3 regions of the Streptomyces sp. NPDC085460 genome follow, and region 3 is predicted to be linked to each of the others. Evidence: riboswitches for the same ligand, from Rfam matches in the RefSeq annotation. Region 3 holds a riboswitch; each other region holds the start of a gene.
The links. Region 3 has a riboswitch for cobalamin ahead of ACIGHB_RS12880 (acyl-CoA thioesterase). Riboswitches for the same ligand answer to the same signal wherever they lie in the genome.

Region 1: it holds a riboswitch for cobalamin, as region 3 does, so the genes downstream of both, ACIGHB_RS16760 (ribonucleoside-diphosphate reductase subunit alpha) here and ACIGHB_RS12880 (acyl-CoA thioesterase) in region 3, are expected to answer to the same signal.
Region 2: it holds a riboswitch for cobalamin, as region 3 does, so the genes downstream of both, metE (5-methyltetrahydropteroyltriglutamate--homocysteine S-methyltransferase) here and ACIGHB_RS12880 (acyl-CoA thioesterase) in region 3, are expected to answer to the same signal.

Annotation. Positions count from the first base shown of each region.
Region 1 covers NZ_JBITTO010000006.1:77,416-83,086, forward strand. Annotated here, with positions in the region: gene ACIGHB_RS16755 (ribonucleotide-diphosphate reductase subunit beta) at 1-423, opposite strand, end outside; gene ACIGHB_RS16760 (ribonucleoside-diphosphate reductase subunit alpha) at 423-2,798, opposite strand; cobalamin riboswitch at 2,921-3,059, opposite strand; gene ACIGHB_RS16765 (GNAT family N-acetyltransferase) at 3,101-3,601, opposite strand; gene mctP (monocarboxylate uptake permease MctP) at 3,681-5,306, opposite strand; gene ACIGHB_RS16775 (DUF3311 domain-containing protein) at 5,303-5,557, opposite strand.
Region 2 covers NZ_JBITTO010000001.1:678,524-684,194, reverse strand. Annotated here, with positions in the region: gene ACIGHB_RS02930 (AMP-binding protein) at 1-1,099, shown strand, start outside; cobalamin riboswitch at 1,391-1,616, shown strand; gene metE (5-methyltetrahydropteroyltriglutamate--homocysteine S-methyltransferase) at 1,784-4,108, shown strand; gene ACIGHB_RS02920 (3-hydroxybutyryl-CoA dehydrogenase) at 4,244-5,137, opposite strand; gene aceB (malate synthase A) at 5,134-5,671, opposite strand, start outside.
Region 3 covers NZ_JBITTO010000004.1:397,195-402,865, reverse strand. Annotated here, with positions in the region: gene ACIGHB_RS12895 (cytochrome P450) at 139-1,386, opposite strand; gene ACIGHB_RS12890 (GtrA family protein) at 1,480-2,010, opposite strand; gene ACIGHB_RS12885 (VTT domain-containing protein) at 2,570-3,055, shown strand; gene ACIGHB_RS12880 (acyl-CoA thioesterase) at 3,116-3,559, opposite strand; cobalamin riboswitch at 3,631-3,787, opposite strand; gene ACIGHB_RS12875 (ABC transporter permease) at 3,914-5,671, opposite strand, start outside.

The sequences.
Region 1 (5,671 bases), on a different contig from region 3:
CTTCTCGCGGATGGAGGGGATGTTCTCGACGGCGTCGAAGGCCGCCGCGCGGTCGTCCGGGTCGGGCAGGTAGGTGTCCAGGAGGGTCAGGTAGAACTGGACGTGCACGGCCTCCTCGAAGAGCTGGCGCGAGAGGTAGAGCCGCGCCTCGGGGGAGTTGATGTGCTTGTACAGCGTCAGGACCAGGTTGTTCGCCACGATCGAGTCGCCCGTCGCGAAGAACGCGACGAGGCGGCCGATCATGTGCTGCTCGCCCGGGGTGAGCTTGGCGAGGTCGGCGACGTCCGAGTGGAGGTCGACCTCCTCGACGGTCCAGGTGTTCTTGATGGCGTCCCGGTAGCGCTCGTAGAAGTCGGGGTAGCGCATCGGGCGGAGGGTCAGCTCGAAGCCCGGGTCCAGGAGGTTCTTGTTCTCGGTGGTCATTACTGGCAGGCCTCGCAGGACTCGGGGTTCTCAAGGGAGCAGGCGACCGCGTCGGGGTCGGCGACCTGCTGGACGGGGATGGGGGCGGCGGCGGTCGCGGACGCCTGGGCGGCGCGGGCGATCCGGGTCGCCGGGCGGGAGCGCAGGTAGTACGTCGTCTTCAGGCCCCGCTTCCAGGCGTACGCGTACATCGACGACAGCTTGCCGATGGTCGGCGTCTCCATGAAGAGGTTCAGCGACTGCGACTGGTCCAGGAACGGGGTCCGGTCCGCCGCCATGTCGATGAGGCCGCGCTGCGGGATCTCCCAGGCCGTGCGGTACAGGTCGCGGACTTCGGCCGGGATCCAGGTGAAGCCGGCGACCGAGCCGTTGGCCTCGCGCAGCGCCTCGCGGGTCTGCGCGTCCCACACGCCGAGCGCCTTCAGCTCGTCGACGAGGTACGAGTTGACCTGGAGGAACTCGCCGGAGAGCGTCTCGCGCTTGAACAGGTTGGAGACCTGCGGCTCGATGCACTCGTAGACGCCGGCGATGGAGGCGATCGTCGCCGTCGGGGCGATGGCGAGCAGCAGGCTGTTGCGCATGCCGGTCGTCGCGATCCGCTCGCGCAGCGCGGCCCAGCGCTCGGGCCAGGTGAGCTCGACGCCGTAGTGGTCGGGGTGGAGCACGCCCTGGGCGGTACGGGTCTTCTCCCAGGCCGGCAGGGGGCCGTTGCGCTCGGCGAGGTCGGCGGACGCCTCGTACGCGGCGAGCATGATCCGCTCGGCGATCCGGGTGGACAGGGCGCGGGCCTCGGGGGAGTCGAAGGGCAGCCGCAGCTTGAAGAAGACGTCCTGGAGGCCCATCGCGCCCAGGCCGACCGGGCGCCAGCGGGCGTTGGAGTTCCCGGCCTGCTCGGTCGGGTAGAAGTTGATGTCGACGACCCGGTCGAGGAAGGTGACCGCGGTGCGGACGGTCTCGTCGAGCCGCTCCCAGTCGATGGTGCCGCCGGACACGAAGGCGCCGAGGTTGACCGAGCCGAGGTTGCAGACGGCCGTCTCGCCGTCGTTCGTGACCTCGATGATCTCGGTGCAGAGGTTGGAGGAGTGGACGACCGTGCCGGGCTCGGCGGTCTGGTTGGCCGTACGGTTCGAGGCGTCCTTGAAGGTCATCCAGCCGTTGCCGGTCTGGGCCAGGGTCCGCATCATCCGGCCGTACAGGTCGCGGGCCGGCATGGTCCGGCGGGCCAGGCCCTTCGCCTCGGCGGCGCGGTAGGCGGCGTCGAACTCCTCGCCCCACAGGTCGACGAGCTCGGGCACGTCGGCGGGGGAGAAGAGCGACCACTCGGCGTCCGCGTTCACCCGGCGCATGAACTCGTCCGGGATCCAGTGGGCGAGGTTCAGGTTGTGGGTGCGGCGGGCGTCCTCGCCGGTGTTGTCGCGGAGCTCCAGGAACTCCTCGATGTCCGCGTGCCAGGTCTCCAGGTAGACCGCGGCGGCGCCCTTGCGGCGGCCGCCCTGGTTGACCGCCGCCACGGAGGCGTCGAGCGTCTTCAGGAACGGCACGATGCCGTTGGAGTGCCCGTTGGTGCCCCGGATCAGGGAGCCGCGCGAGCGGATCCGGGAGTAGGACAGGCCGATGCCGCCGGCGTGCTTCGACAGGCGCGCGACCTGGTGGTAGCGGTCGTAGATCGAGTCCAGCTCGTCCTGCGGGGAGTCCAGGAGGTAGCAGGAGGACATCTGGGGGTGGCGGGTGCCGGAGTTGAAGAGCGTGGGGGAGGAGGGCAGGTAGTCGAGCCGGCTCATCAGCCGGTACAGCGCCGCCACCTCGTCCAGCGCGCGGAGCGAGTCGTCCTCGGCGAGGCCGGCCGCGACCCGGAGCATGAAGTGCTGCGGGGTCTCGATCACCTTGCGGGTGATCGGGTGGCGCAGCAGGTAGCGGGAGTAGAGCGTCCGCAGGCCGAAGTAGCCGAAGCGGTCGTCGCCGGCGAGGTCGATCAGCGCGTCCATGCGGTCCGCGTGCAGCGCGACGAAGGCGGCGGTGCGGTCGGCGATCAGGCCCTCGCGGTGACCGGTGGCGACGGAGGCGGAGAAGCAGACGGCGCCCTGCGTGGCCGCCTCCTCGGCGATGGTGAGGGTGAGCAGCCGGGCGGCGAGCCGGGAGTAGGCGGGGTCCTCGGAGATGAGTCCGGCGGCGGCCTCGGTGGCCAGTTCGCGCAGCTCCGCCTCGTCCGAACCGGCGTGCCGGCCGCGCAGCGCGGCGGCGGCGACCCGGCCGGGGTCGGTGTCGGTGAGGTCGGCGGTGAGGTCGGTCAGGGTCCGCAGCAGCACGGTCCCGGGGCCGTCACTCTCGATCGCGGCGGCCTCGGTGGCTGACGGACCCGCAGGCGCGATGGTCACGTGGGGGCTCTCCCTCGCTCGGCCCGGGGCCACGGCGGGGGAGGGGCGGACGGGCACCCGTACGCGCCCGTGTCCACCGGCCCATTCCGCGAGGCCCGGACGTCATCGGCACCCGGAACGGTCGTACCAGGTGCACTGCCGGCAGGTGTTCGGACTCGCTCCGTGGACAAGGGCACACGAAGTACACCGTTGCGGGACAGTTCCGGATTCGCACCGGATTCCCCTGCGACGACAGCGAGGACGAGCATACATGTGGGGGGCGCCGATCTCGGAACCCCCCACATGTTGTGTCGGTCCGTGGACTACAGCTCCAGGGCGTAGGTTCGCAGAGAGTGTTCGGGGATGGGCTGCCAGTCCCGTTCCGGCGTGCGGACGAAGCCCATCCGCTCGTATATCCGGTGGGCGGAGACCATCTTGGCGTCGGTGGAGAGGACGAGCCTGGCGCAGCCGGGCAGGGCCCGTGCCCGGTCCAGGCAGGCGCGGACGAGCGCCTCCCCGACGCCTCTGCCGCGGGCCGCCGGCGCGACGACGAGCATCCGGAACTCGGCCTCTCCGGGGACGGCGATGTCCGCCCAGGCGGTGCCGCCGGGGGCGAAGGTCACCCCGCCGATGATCCCGTCCTCGGCGTCGGCGGCGACCAGTACCTCGCTCTCGCGCGCCCGCCGGGCCGTGTCGCGGAGCACGTTCAGGTAGAAGTCGTCCTCGCCGTACAGCAGCAGCCCGTCGTTCAGATAGGTGAGTCCGGTGAGGTCACCGAGTTCCTCGTACTCCTCGGGCCGTACCGCCCTGATCGTGAAGTCCATGGGCCTCAGTCTGCCGCGCGGCCACGCGAGAGGGGCCCGGGTTTCTCCCCGGGCCCCTCTCGGTGTGCGTGTGGGCGGCTCAGTGGGTGGAGGCGCCGACCTTCGGGAGCTCCGTGCTGACCCCGGCGTCGCCGGCGTCGGCCGTGTAGTCCGACGGGGAGGTCTCGTCGACGCCCTCGGGCGCCTTGGCGGCCCGCAGGACGAAGGTGAGGACCACGGTGACGACGAGGTTGAGGACGAAGGCGGTGAGGCCGATGTAGCCGATCTCGCCGATGCCCGGGATCTCCGCCGAGGAACCGCCGAAGTGCTTCTGGGTCGGGCTGGCGACGCCGTACGCGGCGGCGGTGCCGTAGATCATGCCGACCGCCCAGCCGGCGATCAGGGCCCAGCGGTGGAACCAGCGGGTGAAGAGGCCGCCGACCAGGGCCGGGAAGGTCTGGAGGATCCAGATGCCGCCGAGCAGCTGGAAGTTGATCGCGACGGTCTTGTCCATGGTGAGGACGAAGGCGAGCGCGCCGACCTTGACCAGGAGCGAGACCAGCTTGGAGACCTTGGTCTCCTGTGCCGGGGTGGCGTCCTTCTTGATGAAGTCCTTGTAGATGTTGCGGGTGAAGAGGTTGGCCGCGGCGATCGACATGATCGCGGCGGGGACGAGCGCGCCGATGCCGATCGCGGCGAAGGCGACGCCCGCGAACCAGTCGGGGAACATGTCCTCGAAGAGCTGCGGGATGGCGAGCTGTCCGTTGGACACCTTCACCCCGGCGGCGATCGCCATGAAGCCGAGCAGCGCGAGCAGGCCCAGCATCAGCGAGTACAGCGGGAGGATCGTGGTGTTGCGGCGGATGACCTCACGGCTCTTGGAGGAGAGGGTCGCCGTGATCGAGTGCGGGTACATGAAGAGGGCGAGCGCCGAGCCGAGCGCGAGCGTCGCGTACGTCCACTGGCTCGCCTCGCCGGGCACCAGCGAGCCGCGCGGCTTCTCGGTCGCCGGGTTGATCGTCGCGTACGCCTCGCCGGCCTTGGCGAAGATCTCGTCGAAGCCGCCGAGCTTGATCGGGATGTAGATGATCGCCACCGCGATGACGATGTAGATCAGGGTGTCCTTGACGAAGGCGATGAGCGCCGGGGCGCGCAGGCCCGAGGAGTACGTGTACGCCGCGAGCACGCCGAAGGCGATGAGGATCGGCAGGTCCTTGATGAACCAGTGGGTGTCCTCGCCGCCGCCGACGCCCATCACGTCGAGGACGGCCTGGATGCCGACGAGCTGGAGCGCGATGTACGGCATGGTGGCGAGGATGCCGGTGACGGCGACGGCCAGGGACAGGCCCTTGGAGCCGAAGCGGCCGCGGACGAAGTCCGAGGTGGTCACGTATCCGTGCTTGTGCGAGACGGACCAGAGCCGGGGCAGGAAGGTGAAGATCAGCGGGTAGACCAGGATCGTGTACGGCACGGCGAAGAAGCCGGCCGCGCCCGCCGCGTAGATGGCCGCCGGGACGGCGACGAAGGTGTACGCGGTGTAGAGGTCGCCGCCGAGCAGGAACCAGGTGACCCAGGTGCCGAACGACCGGCCGCCCAGGCCCCATTCGTCGAGGCTGTTCTCGTTCTCCGCCCTGCGCCACTTGGAGGCGAGGAAGCCCATGACCGTGACGGCCAGGAAGAAGAAGATGAAGACGGCGAGTGCCACGCCGTTGACGCCGTCCTTCATCGCGCGTCACCTCCCTTGCGGGCGCGCTGGTCACGCTGCCACAGCTTGTACGCGATCATCGTGAGCGCGGTCGACACCAGCACCCAGAGCATCTGGTACCAGTAGAAGAACGGGATGCCGGCGAAGAGCGGTTCGACCTTCGCGTACGAGCTCACCCAGAGCATCGCCACGAACGGGGCCGTCAGGCACAGCGCTATGACGACCCTGATCGGTGTGATGACCGGTTGGTTCCCGGTTGTGGCTTCTGACATGGTGAAGTGGTCCCCTCGCTGATCACCGGCTGATGCCGAGGAAATGTAGGGGACCGTCCAGTCCATGGGAACCCTCGTCCGAATAACGGACGTGTATCGGGCGGGTCTCGGCGA
Region 2 (5,671 bases), on a different contig from region 3:
CATCATCGCCGAAAGCAGCCGTCTGGCTCCAGTGCCCCTCTTCATGGGGGCCGGCCCCGAGGACGACTGGTGCATCCGCCACACCAGCGGTACCACGGGCGTTCCGAAGGCCATCCAGGTGACGCACGGCCAGTACCGCAGCTGTCTGACGAACCTCCGGGTCGACGCGGGCGACCCACCCCGCTTCCTCGCCTGCACCCCCCTCTCCCATGTCGCCGGGCTCTGCGCCGACCTGACGCTGCTTCAGGGCGGAGCGGTGGTGATGCAGCACGCGTTCGAACCCGGCGCCGTCCTCTCCGCGATCGAGCGCGAGCGCATCACCCACACGTGGCTCCTGCCACCCCTCCTGAACCGGTTGCTCGACCATCCCGCCCTCCCTACGACCGACGTGTCCTGCGTCGAACGGATCACCTACGGGGGCAGTCCGGCCGCACCGGCGAGACTGCGACAGGCGGAGGAGGTCTTCGGGCCCGTGCTCCACAGCTGGTACGGGCAGAGCGAAACCCTCGGACTCACCGAGGTGAGCCCTGAGGAACACAGGGTGGTCGGGCGCCACGGTCAGATCACCGTCGGTCGACCCATGGCCGGCGTCGAGCTCACCATCCGCGACGAGCGCGGTGAACCCGTACCCGCGGGGACGCAGGGGGAGATCGTCGCCCGCTCCCCGGGGATGATGTCCGGCTACTGGAAGCAGCCGGAGCTCACGGCGGAGGTCATGCGGGACGGCTGGGTGCGGACCGGCGACGTCGGATACCTCGACGAGAGCGGTTATCTCTTCCTCGTCGACCGGTGCAACGACATGATCAAGGTGGCGGGCGGGGGCATCTACCCGAGCGAGGTCGAAGCGGTGCTCCTGACCCATCCGGCCGTCGCCCAGTGCGCCGTCTTCAGCGTGCCCGACCAGGATGCGACCGAGCACGTGCACGCCGCCGTGGTGCCCGCCCGGGACCACGACATCACCCACGACGAGATCCATGCCTTCGTCACCGCCCGCAAAGGCGACCAGTACGCACCGACCGTGGTCCACCTGCTGGCCGACATCCCCCACACGTCCGTGGGAAAGCCCGACCGGCGCAGGCTCCGAGCGCTGCTGAGCTGACGATTCCCTTTCCGACTGCGGTACGGAGATGCCGTGCCTGCCGCAGGGCTGTGCCGACTTCGGCCGGCGGCCCGAGGGTGTTGACGACGAACCGACGCGCGCCGGGCCGGTCCTTCGTGAGCGCGTCGATCAGCTCGACGTCGGCGTAGGCGGTGAACCGCCGGCCGGAACCCAGCCGGATCACCAGCGCCTGTGCCGCGAGGTCCCTCTCCACGTGGTGCGGGTCCGGGACGGTTCTCATGGTGACGTCCGCATGGTGGGATCTCGTCACCGCTGGGCTCGTGCGCGGCTAGGGTGGCGTCCGCAGCTGGTTCGTCCCGTCATCCAGGCGGGAACGTCGTAAGAGGGAACCCGGTGGGAATCCGGGACTGCCCCGCAGCGGTGAGCGGGAACGACCGCCGTCATACGCACTGGGACCGGAGAACGGTCCTGGGAAGCGACGGCCAGTAGGTGCCTGCCTCGTCAGAGGCCGGTGTGCCCGCGAGTCCGAAGACCTGCCCGTTGCCCGTACGCGGACGTACTCCGCGCACGGCCATTCCGGTGACCTCGTGGGCGGGTCGGCGTACACGGCGAGCGGCACGTGCGGTGTTCCACCGCGGCGTGAGCCGCGCGTTCCGTCGTATTCCTTCGCGTCCGCGTCCCCCGCCGGGATGTTCCGGACACAAACTCGCGAAGGAGAGTTCCGTGACAGCGAAGCCCGCGACCGCGGCAGTTCGAGCCACCGTGTACGGCTACCCCCGCCAGGGTCCGAACCGTGAGCTGAAGAGGGCGATCGAGGGGTACTGGAAGGGCCGCGTCACCGCCGACGCCCTCCGGGCCACCGCCGCCGAGCTGCGCAGGTCGAACTGGCGGCAGCTGGCCGACGCCGGCATCACCGAGGTGCCCACCGGCGACTTCTCGTCCTACGACCACGTCCTGGACACCAGCGTCATGGTCGGCGCCATCCCCGCCCGGCACCGGGAGGCCGTGGCCGCCGACGCCCTGGACGGCTACTTCGCCATGGCCCGGGGCACGCAGGACGTGGCGCCCCTGGAGATGACGAAGTGGTTCGACACCAACTACCACTACCTCGTCCCCGAACTCGGCCCCGACACCGTCTTCACCGCCGACTCCTCCCGGCAGGTCGCCGAGCTGAAGGAGGCCCTGGCCCTGGGGCACGCGGCGCGCCCGGTGCTCGTCGGCCCGGTCACCTACCTCCTGCTGGCCAAGCCCGCGCCCGGCGTCGCCGCCGGCTTCGACCCGCTGACCCTCCTGGACCGGCTGCTGCCCGTCTACGCCGAGGTCCTCGCCGACCTGCGCGCGGCGGGCGCCGAGTGGGTTCAGCTGGACGAGCCCGCCCTCGTCCAGGACCGCACTCCGGCCGAGCTGAACGCCGCCGCCCGCGCCTACCGCGATCTCGGCACGCTCACCGACCGGCCCAAGCTGCTCGTCGCCTCCTACTTCGACCGGCTCGGCGACGCGCTCCAGGTGCTCGCCTCAGCCCCCGTGGAGGGCCTCGCCCTCGACTTCACCGAGCGCGCCGCCGCCAACCTCGACGACCTCGCCGCGGTCGGCGGACTGCCTGGCAAGCGCCTGGTCGCGGGCATCGTCAACGGCCGCAACATCTGGATCAACGACTACCAGAAGTCCCTGGCCACCCTCGCCACCCTGCTCGGTCTCGCCGACCGCGTCGACGTGGCGGCGTCCTGCTCGCTCCTGCACGTCCCGCTCGACGCGACCGCCGAGAACGACATCGACCCCCAGGTCCGGCGCTGGCTCGCCTTCGCCCGGCAGAAGACCGCGGAGATCGCCACCCTCGCACGCGGCCTCGCCCAGGGCACCGACGCCATCGCCGCCGAACTGGCCGCCAACCGGGCCGATCTCGCCTCCCGGGCCGAGTCCCCGATCACCCGCGTCCCGGCCGTACGCGCCCGGGTCGAGGCCGTCACCGACACGGACGGCCGGCGCTCCCAGCCGTACGCCGAGCGCGCCGCCGCCCAGCGCGCGCATCTCGGCCTGCCGCTGCTGCCGACCACCACCATCGGCTCCTTCCCCCAGACCGACGAGCTCCGCGTCGCCCGCGCCGACCTGCGCGCCGGCCGGATCGACACCGCGTCGTACGAGGAGCGCGTCAGGGACGAGATCCGCGAGGTCCTCTCCTTCCAGGAGAAGACCGGGATCGACGTCCTGGTCCACGGCGAGCCCGAACGCAACGACATGGTGCAGTACTTCGCCGAGCAGCTGGACGGCTACGTGGCCACCCAGCACGGCTGGGTGCAGTCGTACGGCACCCGCTACGTCCGGCCGCCGGTCCTGGCCGGCGACATCTCGCGCCCCGAGCCGATGACGGTCCGCTGGACCACCTACGCCCAGGCGCAGACCGCCAAGCCGGTCAAGGGCATGCTGACCGGCCCGGTCACCATGCTGGCCTGGTCCTTCGTCCGCGACGACCAGCCGCTCGGCGACACCGCCCGCCAGGTCGCCCTCGCCCTGCGCGACGAGGTGAACGACCTGGAGGCCGCGGGCACTTCGGTCATCCAGGTCGACGAGCCCGCCCTGCGCGAGACGCTTCCCCTGCGGGCCGCCGACCACCCCGGGTACCTCGCCTGGGCGACCGAGTCGTTCCGGCTCACCACCGGCGGGGTCCGGCCGGACACCCAGATCCACACCCACATGTGCTACGCCGAGTTCGGCGACATCGTCCAGGCCATCGACGACCTCGACGCCGACGTCATCAGCCTGGAGGCCACCCGGTCGCACATGCAGGTCGCCCGTGAACTCGCCGCCCACGGCTACCCCCGCGAGGCCGGGCCCGGCGTCTGGGACATCCACTCCCCGCGCGTCCCGGACGCGGAGGAGGTCGCGGGGCTGCTGCGCACCGGGCTGCGGGCCATCCCCGCGGAGCGGCTCTGGGTCAACCCGGACTGCGGCCTGAAGACCCGCGGCTGGACCGAGACCCGCGCCTCCCTGGAGAACCTCGTCGCGGCCGCCCGCGCCGTACGCGAGGACCTGCCGGCCGACAACGGCTGAGGCCGCACGGGCGCCCCGGCTCCCGGCCGCCACCGGCGGCTCGGGGAGCCGGTCGGCGCCGGCTCCCCCGCAGCGCGAAAGGGTGCGGCGGAGACAGCTCCGCCGCACCCTCTCCTCCACAGGCCACCGGGCCCCTCAGCCCGGTGGGCGGCGCCGGGGTCCCTGGTCCCGGCCGTAGGTGTGGAACCCGCTGCCGGCCTTGCGGCCGAGCAGGCCCGCCTGCACCATCCGCGACAGGAGCGGGGGTGTGGCGTACAGGGGTTCCTTGAATTCCTCGTACAGCGACTCCGCGATGGCGGCGACGGTGTCGAGGCCGATGAGGTCGGCCAGCCTCAGGGGGCCCATCGGGTGGGCGCAGCCCAGCTCCATCCCGGCGTCGATGTCCGCCGCGGTGGCGAAGCCGGACTCGGCCATGCGGATCGCGGAGAGCACGTACGGGATCAGGAGGGCGTTGACGACGAATCCGGCCCGGTCCCGCGAGTGGATCGGTGTCTTGCCCAGGGTGTCGCGGGCGAACGCCTCCACCGTGGCCACGGTGTGCGGCGAGGTGTGCAGGGAGGAGACGAGCTCCACCAGCGGCAGGACGGGGACCGGGTTGAAGAAGTGGAGGCCGACGACCCGGTCCGCGCGGCCGGTGGCCATGCCCAGCCGCATCACGGGCAGGGACGAGGTGTTGGTCGCGAGGATCGCCTCCGGATCGGCGACGATCTTGTCGAGGGCGCCGAGGACGGCGATCTTGGCGTCGGCGTCCTCCGTCACGGCCTCGATGACGAGCCGGCGGTCCGCGAGGTCGTCCAGGTCGCCGGTGAAGACCAGGCGGGCCAGGGCGTCCTCCGCGGCGAGCCGGTCGAGGCCGCCGCGCCGGACGGCGCGCTCCAGGGAGCCGGCGACGCGTTCCCGCGCCGCGCGGGCGGCGGTGGCGTCGGCCTCGCAGACCACGGTGTCGAGTCCCGCCCTGGCGCACACCTCGGCGATGCCGGCGCCCATCTGGCCGCCGCCGACGATGCCGACCCTGTCGATCGTGGTCATGCGCGGGCCTCCTGGCGGCGGACCAGGTGGCGCGTGTAGGCGTCGGGGGTGAAGAAGGCGGGCAGGTCCCGGCCGAGGGCGACGCGCTCCAGGACGGCCCTGGCCTCGGTGACGAGGGCGTCGGGCTGTTCCTTCTCGAAGGCCGCGCACTCCTCGCGGATGACCGCGAGCAGGTCGTCCCGGTCGACGGTCCGGTGCCGCAGCCACTGCCACAGCTGGGTCCGGGCGATCTCGGCGGTGGCGGCGTCCTCCATCAGTCCGTAGAGGGCGACGGCTCCGTGGCCGCGCAGCCAGGCGTCGAAGTACCGCAGGGCGACGGCGACGTTGGCGCGGACGCCGTCCGCCGTGGGCGGGGCGCTGGTCCGCCGGACGGAGAGGAGGTCGGCGGCGGTGACCGTGACGTCGTCGCGGGTCCGGTCGAGCTGGTGGGGGTGCGCGCCGAGGACGCCGTCGAAGACCTCGCGGCAGACGGGCACGAGCGCCGGGTGGGCGACCCAGGAGCCGTCGAAGCCGTCCTCTGCCTCGCGTTCCTTG
Region 3 (5,671 bases):
CGCCCGCGCCGTAGGTCCGGCCAGTATTGGCGCCCGCCCTGGGATGCGGTGCTCAGCGTGACGACGGCATGGCGCGGAGTACCTCTCCTGGGCTGAAGGGGCGGCCGGGCGCGTCTCCCCGTGAGGCCCTCCGCCGGCTCAGTCCACGTCCCAGGTGACCGGCAGGCGGTGGACGCCGTAGATGCTCATGTCCGTGCGCAGCGGCACCTCCTCGGGCGGTACGCCGAGGCGCAGGGTGGGGAACCGGTCGAGCAGCGCGGGGAGGGCGACGGTCAGTTCGACGCGGGCCAGTTGCTGGCCGAGGCACTGGTGGATGCCGTGGCCGAAGCCGAGGTGTCCGGTGGCCTTGCGGCGCAGGTCGAGGACGTCGGGGTCGGGGAAGCGCTCCGGGTCGCGGTTGGCCGCTTCGAGCGAGAGGGTGACGGACTCGCCCGCCCTGATCGTCCGCCCGGCCACGTCGGCGTCCTCCAGCGCGGTCTTCACGGTGGTGTGGGCGACGGTGAGGTACCGCATCAGCTCCTCCACGGCCTGCGGGGCGAGGTCCGGGTCGGCGCGCAGGGCCTCGGTCTGGTCGGGGTTGCGGAGCAGGGCGAACGTTCCGTGGGCGATCATGTTCGCGGTCGTGTCGAGCCCCGCGGCGAGCAGGAAGCCGCCGATGCCGACGAGTTCCTCCTCGGTCAGGTCGGAGTCCTGGGCGAGGTCGCCGAGCAGGTCGTCGGAGCGTACGGCGCGTTTGGCGGCCACCAGCCCGGCCATGTACTCCTGGAGCCCGGCCATCGCCCCGTACCGCTCCTCGGGCGTCACGTCCTGGGACATCAGGGTGTGGGCGTGGTGCTGGAAGCGCCCGCGGTCGGCGTAGGGCACGCCGAGCAGCTCGCAGATCATCAGCGCGGGGACGGGCCGCGCGAACGCCTCGACGAGGTCGGTCCCGGGCCCGCTCCGCTCCAGCGCGTCCAGGTGCTCGGCGGTGATCTCCCGCATCCGCTCGGTGAGTTCGCGCATGCGGCGCACGGTGAACTTCCCCGCGAGGATCCGCCGGAAGCGGGTGTGCTCGGGCGCGTCCATCCCGGTCATGTCGCCGACGGGCGCGGGCGGGAGCGGGCCCTCGGGTGCGCCGGGGAAGGGGTAGTGGATCAGCTCGAACCGGGAGCTGAACCGGGGGTCGCCCATGAGGGCGCGGACCGTCGAGTAGCCGGTGGCGAGCCACCCCACGTGCCCGTCGGGGTACGTCATCCGGGCCAGGGGCGCCGCGTCGCGCAGCTCCGCCAGACCGGCGGGCGGGTCGAAGGGGCAGCCCGCGGCGCGCTCGGTCGGCAGCGTGACGGGCTCGGTCGGGAGCGTGTCGGGCTCGGTCGAGGTGCGGGGGGTCGTCGGTTCGTGCTGCATGGGTCCTCCGGTCGAGAGAGCGAGTGCGGTGAACGCGTGTGCGGGCCGGCCGGGTCGGCCGGTGGTGCGGGCAGGGGCTGCCCGGCCCGGGGGTCAGGCGGCGCGGCGGAGTGCCGCGCGGTCGACCGGGGCCGAGGCGGTCGCCGTGACGGCGCGCAAGGGGCGGCGAAGGGGAGTGGGGGCGGGGGTCGCGGCTCGCGAGCGGTGGCGCGCGAAGACGAGCAGGCGCAGTACGGCGAAGCGTCCGACGCCGGCCAGTGCGGAGGCGGCCAGGTAGACGGTCTGCCGGAGCATCGCGTCGGGCGCCGCCGCCAGGTGCTCCAGGACGAACATCGCCAGACAGGTCACGACATACGCCGCCGCGGCCGAACCGGCGGACTGCGCGTGCTGGCGCCGTGTCGCGCGTCCGCCCGTGCCGAAGGTGAAGCGCGCGTGCAGTTCGGTGGAGAGGACCGTGGAGACCACGGTGACCAGGGCGTTGGCCAGCACCCAGGGGATCCAGGCGCCCAGCGCCGTCACGGCGAACCCGGCGGCCACCCCCACTCCGCCGCCGCAGAGCACGAAACGGGTGAAGGCGGTGGCGGTGCCGGGTGCCGCCTGCCGTCGGCTCCGCGCTGTCGGCATGGCCCGACCCCCCTCTCCATGGCGAGCGTCGCGAGGTGCGCATCCCTCGACTCGGACCACCGAGGAATGTGCCGCCAGTGGTGCCATGATGGCACATAGATGGCGCCAGTGTCTTCATGATTTGGCATCACGTGGCGCGTCAGGCCGAAATCGGCCCCTTGGGGTGGGGTCGAACCCGCGTGGAGCTGGGGTTTTCGTGTGGCATCGCAGTGGTGCCACTTTTGCGCCACGGCGCACGGGACGCGGGTCGACGCCTTTCCGCTCGCACGCGCGGCGGCCGCCCGGGCGGGAGGGTGAGGCGTGGGCGGCGTGGGTAGCACTGGGGGCGGGGCAGGCTCTGTCCGGGTGGGCCCGATCCGGCGTACGCGCGTTCGGTTAGGGTGACCTTGCCGGGTGGCTTCCGCTCGGTGGTGGAGGCGGGTTCGCGTGCCGGTACGGTGGGGCTCGGGGCACGCGACGGGCAGAGGCGGAGCGCAGGTGACAGGCGGAGACCGGGCTGGTGCCCTTCGTGGGGCCACGGTGGCGGGACGCGCGCGGCTACTGACCGGGACGAGGCGTCGTGGGTAAGATCGCGATGACGGCCGCGACTCTCTACGTGATCGTCCTGCTCAGGGCCGGAGGGACCTTCGCCGTCGGCTGGCTCGCCGGCGCCGGCGCCCGCCGCAGCAGGTTCGCCGAGCGGATCTCCTCCGCCAAGTTCCAGCGCGTCGAGACCGCGATCCAGCGGTGGGGCGCCCCCGTCGTGGCCGTCTCCTTCCTGACCGTCGGCTTCCAGACCGCCGCCAACTTCCTCGCCGGCACCATGCGCATGCCGCTGCCGCGCTACCTTCCCGCGCTGTTCGTGGGCGGAGCGGCCTGGGCCCTGATCTACGCCACCGTCGGGATCGGCGCGCTCGCCGCTCTGGGCGCGCTGTTCGCCCGGCACACGGCGCTGGGCGTGGCCGGGGTGGCCGTCCTCCTCCTCGGGGCGTGCGGGCTCGTGGCGTACCGCAGGCGACGCGCGGCGACGACCGCGCCGGACGCGGACGAACCCGGCCTGTCCTGACGACCGGTCCTGACAGCCTGTCCTGACGACCGGGCGCGTCCAGCGCGGTCCCCGCCGGGATCAGGAGACGCCGGCGTTCACCACGTGCAGGGCGGGAACCGGGCGGGGGGAACCCTCGGCGTCGATGGCGACGAAGGTGAGGAAGGCGGTCGCGACCTCCGTGGCCGGGCCGGAACTGTTCCAGCGCTCGGCGGTCACGCGGACGCCGACGGTCATCGAGGTCCGCCCGGCCCGTTCCAGACCCGCCTCCACGCTGAGCAGGTCCCCGGCCCGGACCGGGGCGAGGAAGGTCATCCGGTCGACCGACACGGTCACCGCCGGTCCGTCGGCGTGACGCCCGGCGGCGGCCGCGGCGGCGTCGTCGATCAGCTTCATCATGACGCCACCGTGGATGGTGCCGTACAGGTTGGTGTCGTGCTCGCTCATGATGTGGGCGAGCACCACCCGGGAGTCGTCCGGGGTCTTGGCGGGTCGGGGGGATGCGGAGACGGCACGATCGGCCACGTCAACTCTCCTTCGCGAGTCGCGGCGGTGCGGCACCGCGCGCACGGGTCGCCGGCGCGCGGACAGTGGGCAGGTCTTCGGACTCGCGGGCACGCCCTCCGGATCTCCACCCGGCGGACCCCTACTGGCCGTCGCTTCCCAGGTCCTCCCCGGACCCAGTGCGTATGACGGCGGTCGTTCCCGCTCACCGCTGCGGGGCAGTCCCGGATTCCCACCGGGTTCCCTCTTGCGACGCCGTCCGTCACGGGATCCCCATGCCGTTCGGGCCAGGGGGAGGACGGGGGCGAACCAGCTGCACCCGCCAGCGTACGCGCCGCCGCCGCCCGCGCGGACCCTCCCCCTGTCCCGCCCCGGCTACTCCGTGCGCAGCGCCGTGGCCGTACGGGTCCGGGCGGCCCGGGCGGCGGGGAGGAGGGCCCCCAGGGCGGCGATGAGCAGGCCGCCGAGGGCCAGCGGGAGGAGCTCGCCCGCGCCGTACACGTCGATGACGGAGGCGGGCAGACGCAGCCCCACGCCGTCGGCCATCGCCGGCAGGACCCGGCCGTGCAGCGCCACCCCGAGCGGTACGCCCAGGGCACCCGCGGCCGTCCCGGTCACGGCGACCGACGTGAGGACCATCGCCACGGTCTGCCGGGGGGTCATGCCGAGCGCCTTGTGCACGCCGATCTCCCGGAAGCGCTCCCGGGTGTCGAGCAGCACGCCGTTGAGGACGCCGAGCGCGGCGACGGCGACGAGGACCAGGGTCAGGAGCGCCGCCAGCACCCGGAGCGTCACGACCATGTCGCCGCCCGAGCGGAGCCCGCCGGTCCGAGCGGTGGCCCCCAGCGGCGCCAGACGCGCGTTCAGCGCCTCGACGTAGGCCGGTACGTCGGTGCCCGGGGCGACCGCGATGTGGTGACTGGTCGGCGTCGGGTCGGGGTGCGCGGGGGCGACGCTCGCGACGTCGGTGAAGACCTGCATGCCGTCGTTGCGCGGGTCGAGGACCTCGCCGACGATCCGTACCGTGACCGGCTCGGCCATCCCGCTCAGGGTGACGGTGTCGCCGACGCGGGTGCCGGTGGCGGTCAGGAACGGGGTCGGCACGACGGCCTCGCCGGGCGCGCCGAACCAGCGGCCCGACACCATCGTGTACCCGCCCCAGGACGCCTCGCCGGTGAAGGCGACCACCTCGACGAGGCCGGTCAGGCCGGACACCGTCGCCCGTACCGTCGTGGCGCTGTAGTACCGCCCGGTGCCGGGGGTCGCCGCGACCGCCGCGCCGACGGCCGCGGGATCGACCTTCGGCGGCGGCCCGGGGGCGGCCCCGGTGCCGGGAGGGCCGGGGGCCGGCCGGGGCTCGGGCACGGTGACGTCCGCCACGTCGTGGGTCTTGGCCTTCATCACCTCGCCGAGCGAGGCGCTCATCCCCACGGTGAACGTGACGGCGACGGCGCCGAACAGGACCGCCGTGCCCATGGCCAGCGCGCGGAGCGGCCGGGCGAAGGGGCGCATCAGGCCCAGGGCGACCGGCTGCGGCAGCGGCAGGCGCCCGGCCAGGCGGGCCGCCCGCCCCCCGCGCCCCGTCGGGGCGGCGCGTCCGACGGCGAGCGCGTCGACCGTGCGCAGCCGGCCCGCCCGCCGGGCGCTCGCCCACGCGGTCGCCGCCACCAGGCCGAGCACCCCGGTGACCACCGCCAGGTCGACCGAGGGCGCGACGGCCAGCGAGGAAGTGCCGTACACCTCCTCGGCCTCGGCCAGGACGGGCACCGCGAGCAGATGACCGGCGAGCACGCCGACGGCCGTGCCGACGGCGGCGGGCACCAGCGCCTGGCCGACGTACGCGCGGACGACCTGGGCCGGGGTGCAGCCGACGGCCTTCAGGACGCCGATCCGGCGCGTCCCCGTGCCGACCGCCGACGCGACGACGTGGCCGACGACGAGCACCGACATGACCAGGCCGAGCGCGCCGAACGCCATGAGGAACGGCACGTAGAGGGCGGTGTCGCGCTCGGCGTCCCCCGCGACGGTCAGCCACGACCGCTCGCCGGCGGCCGCCCCGGCCGGCAGCCCCGCCGTCACCGCCCTCCCGCCGGCGGCGACGGCCTCGGCGGTGCCCGCGTCCGCGAAGCGGTA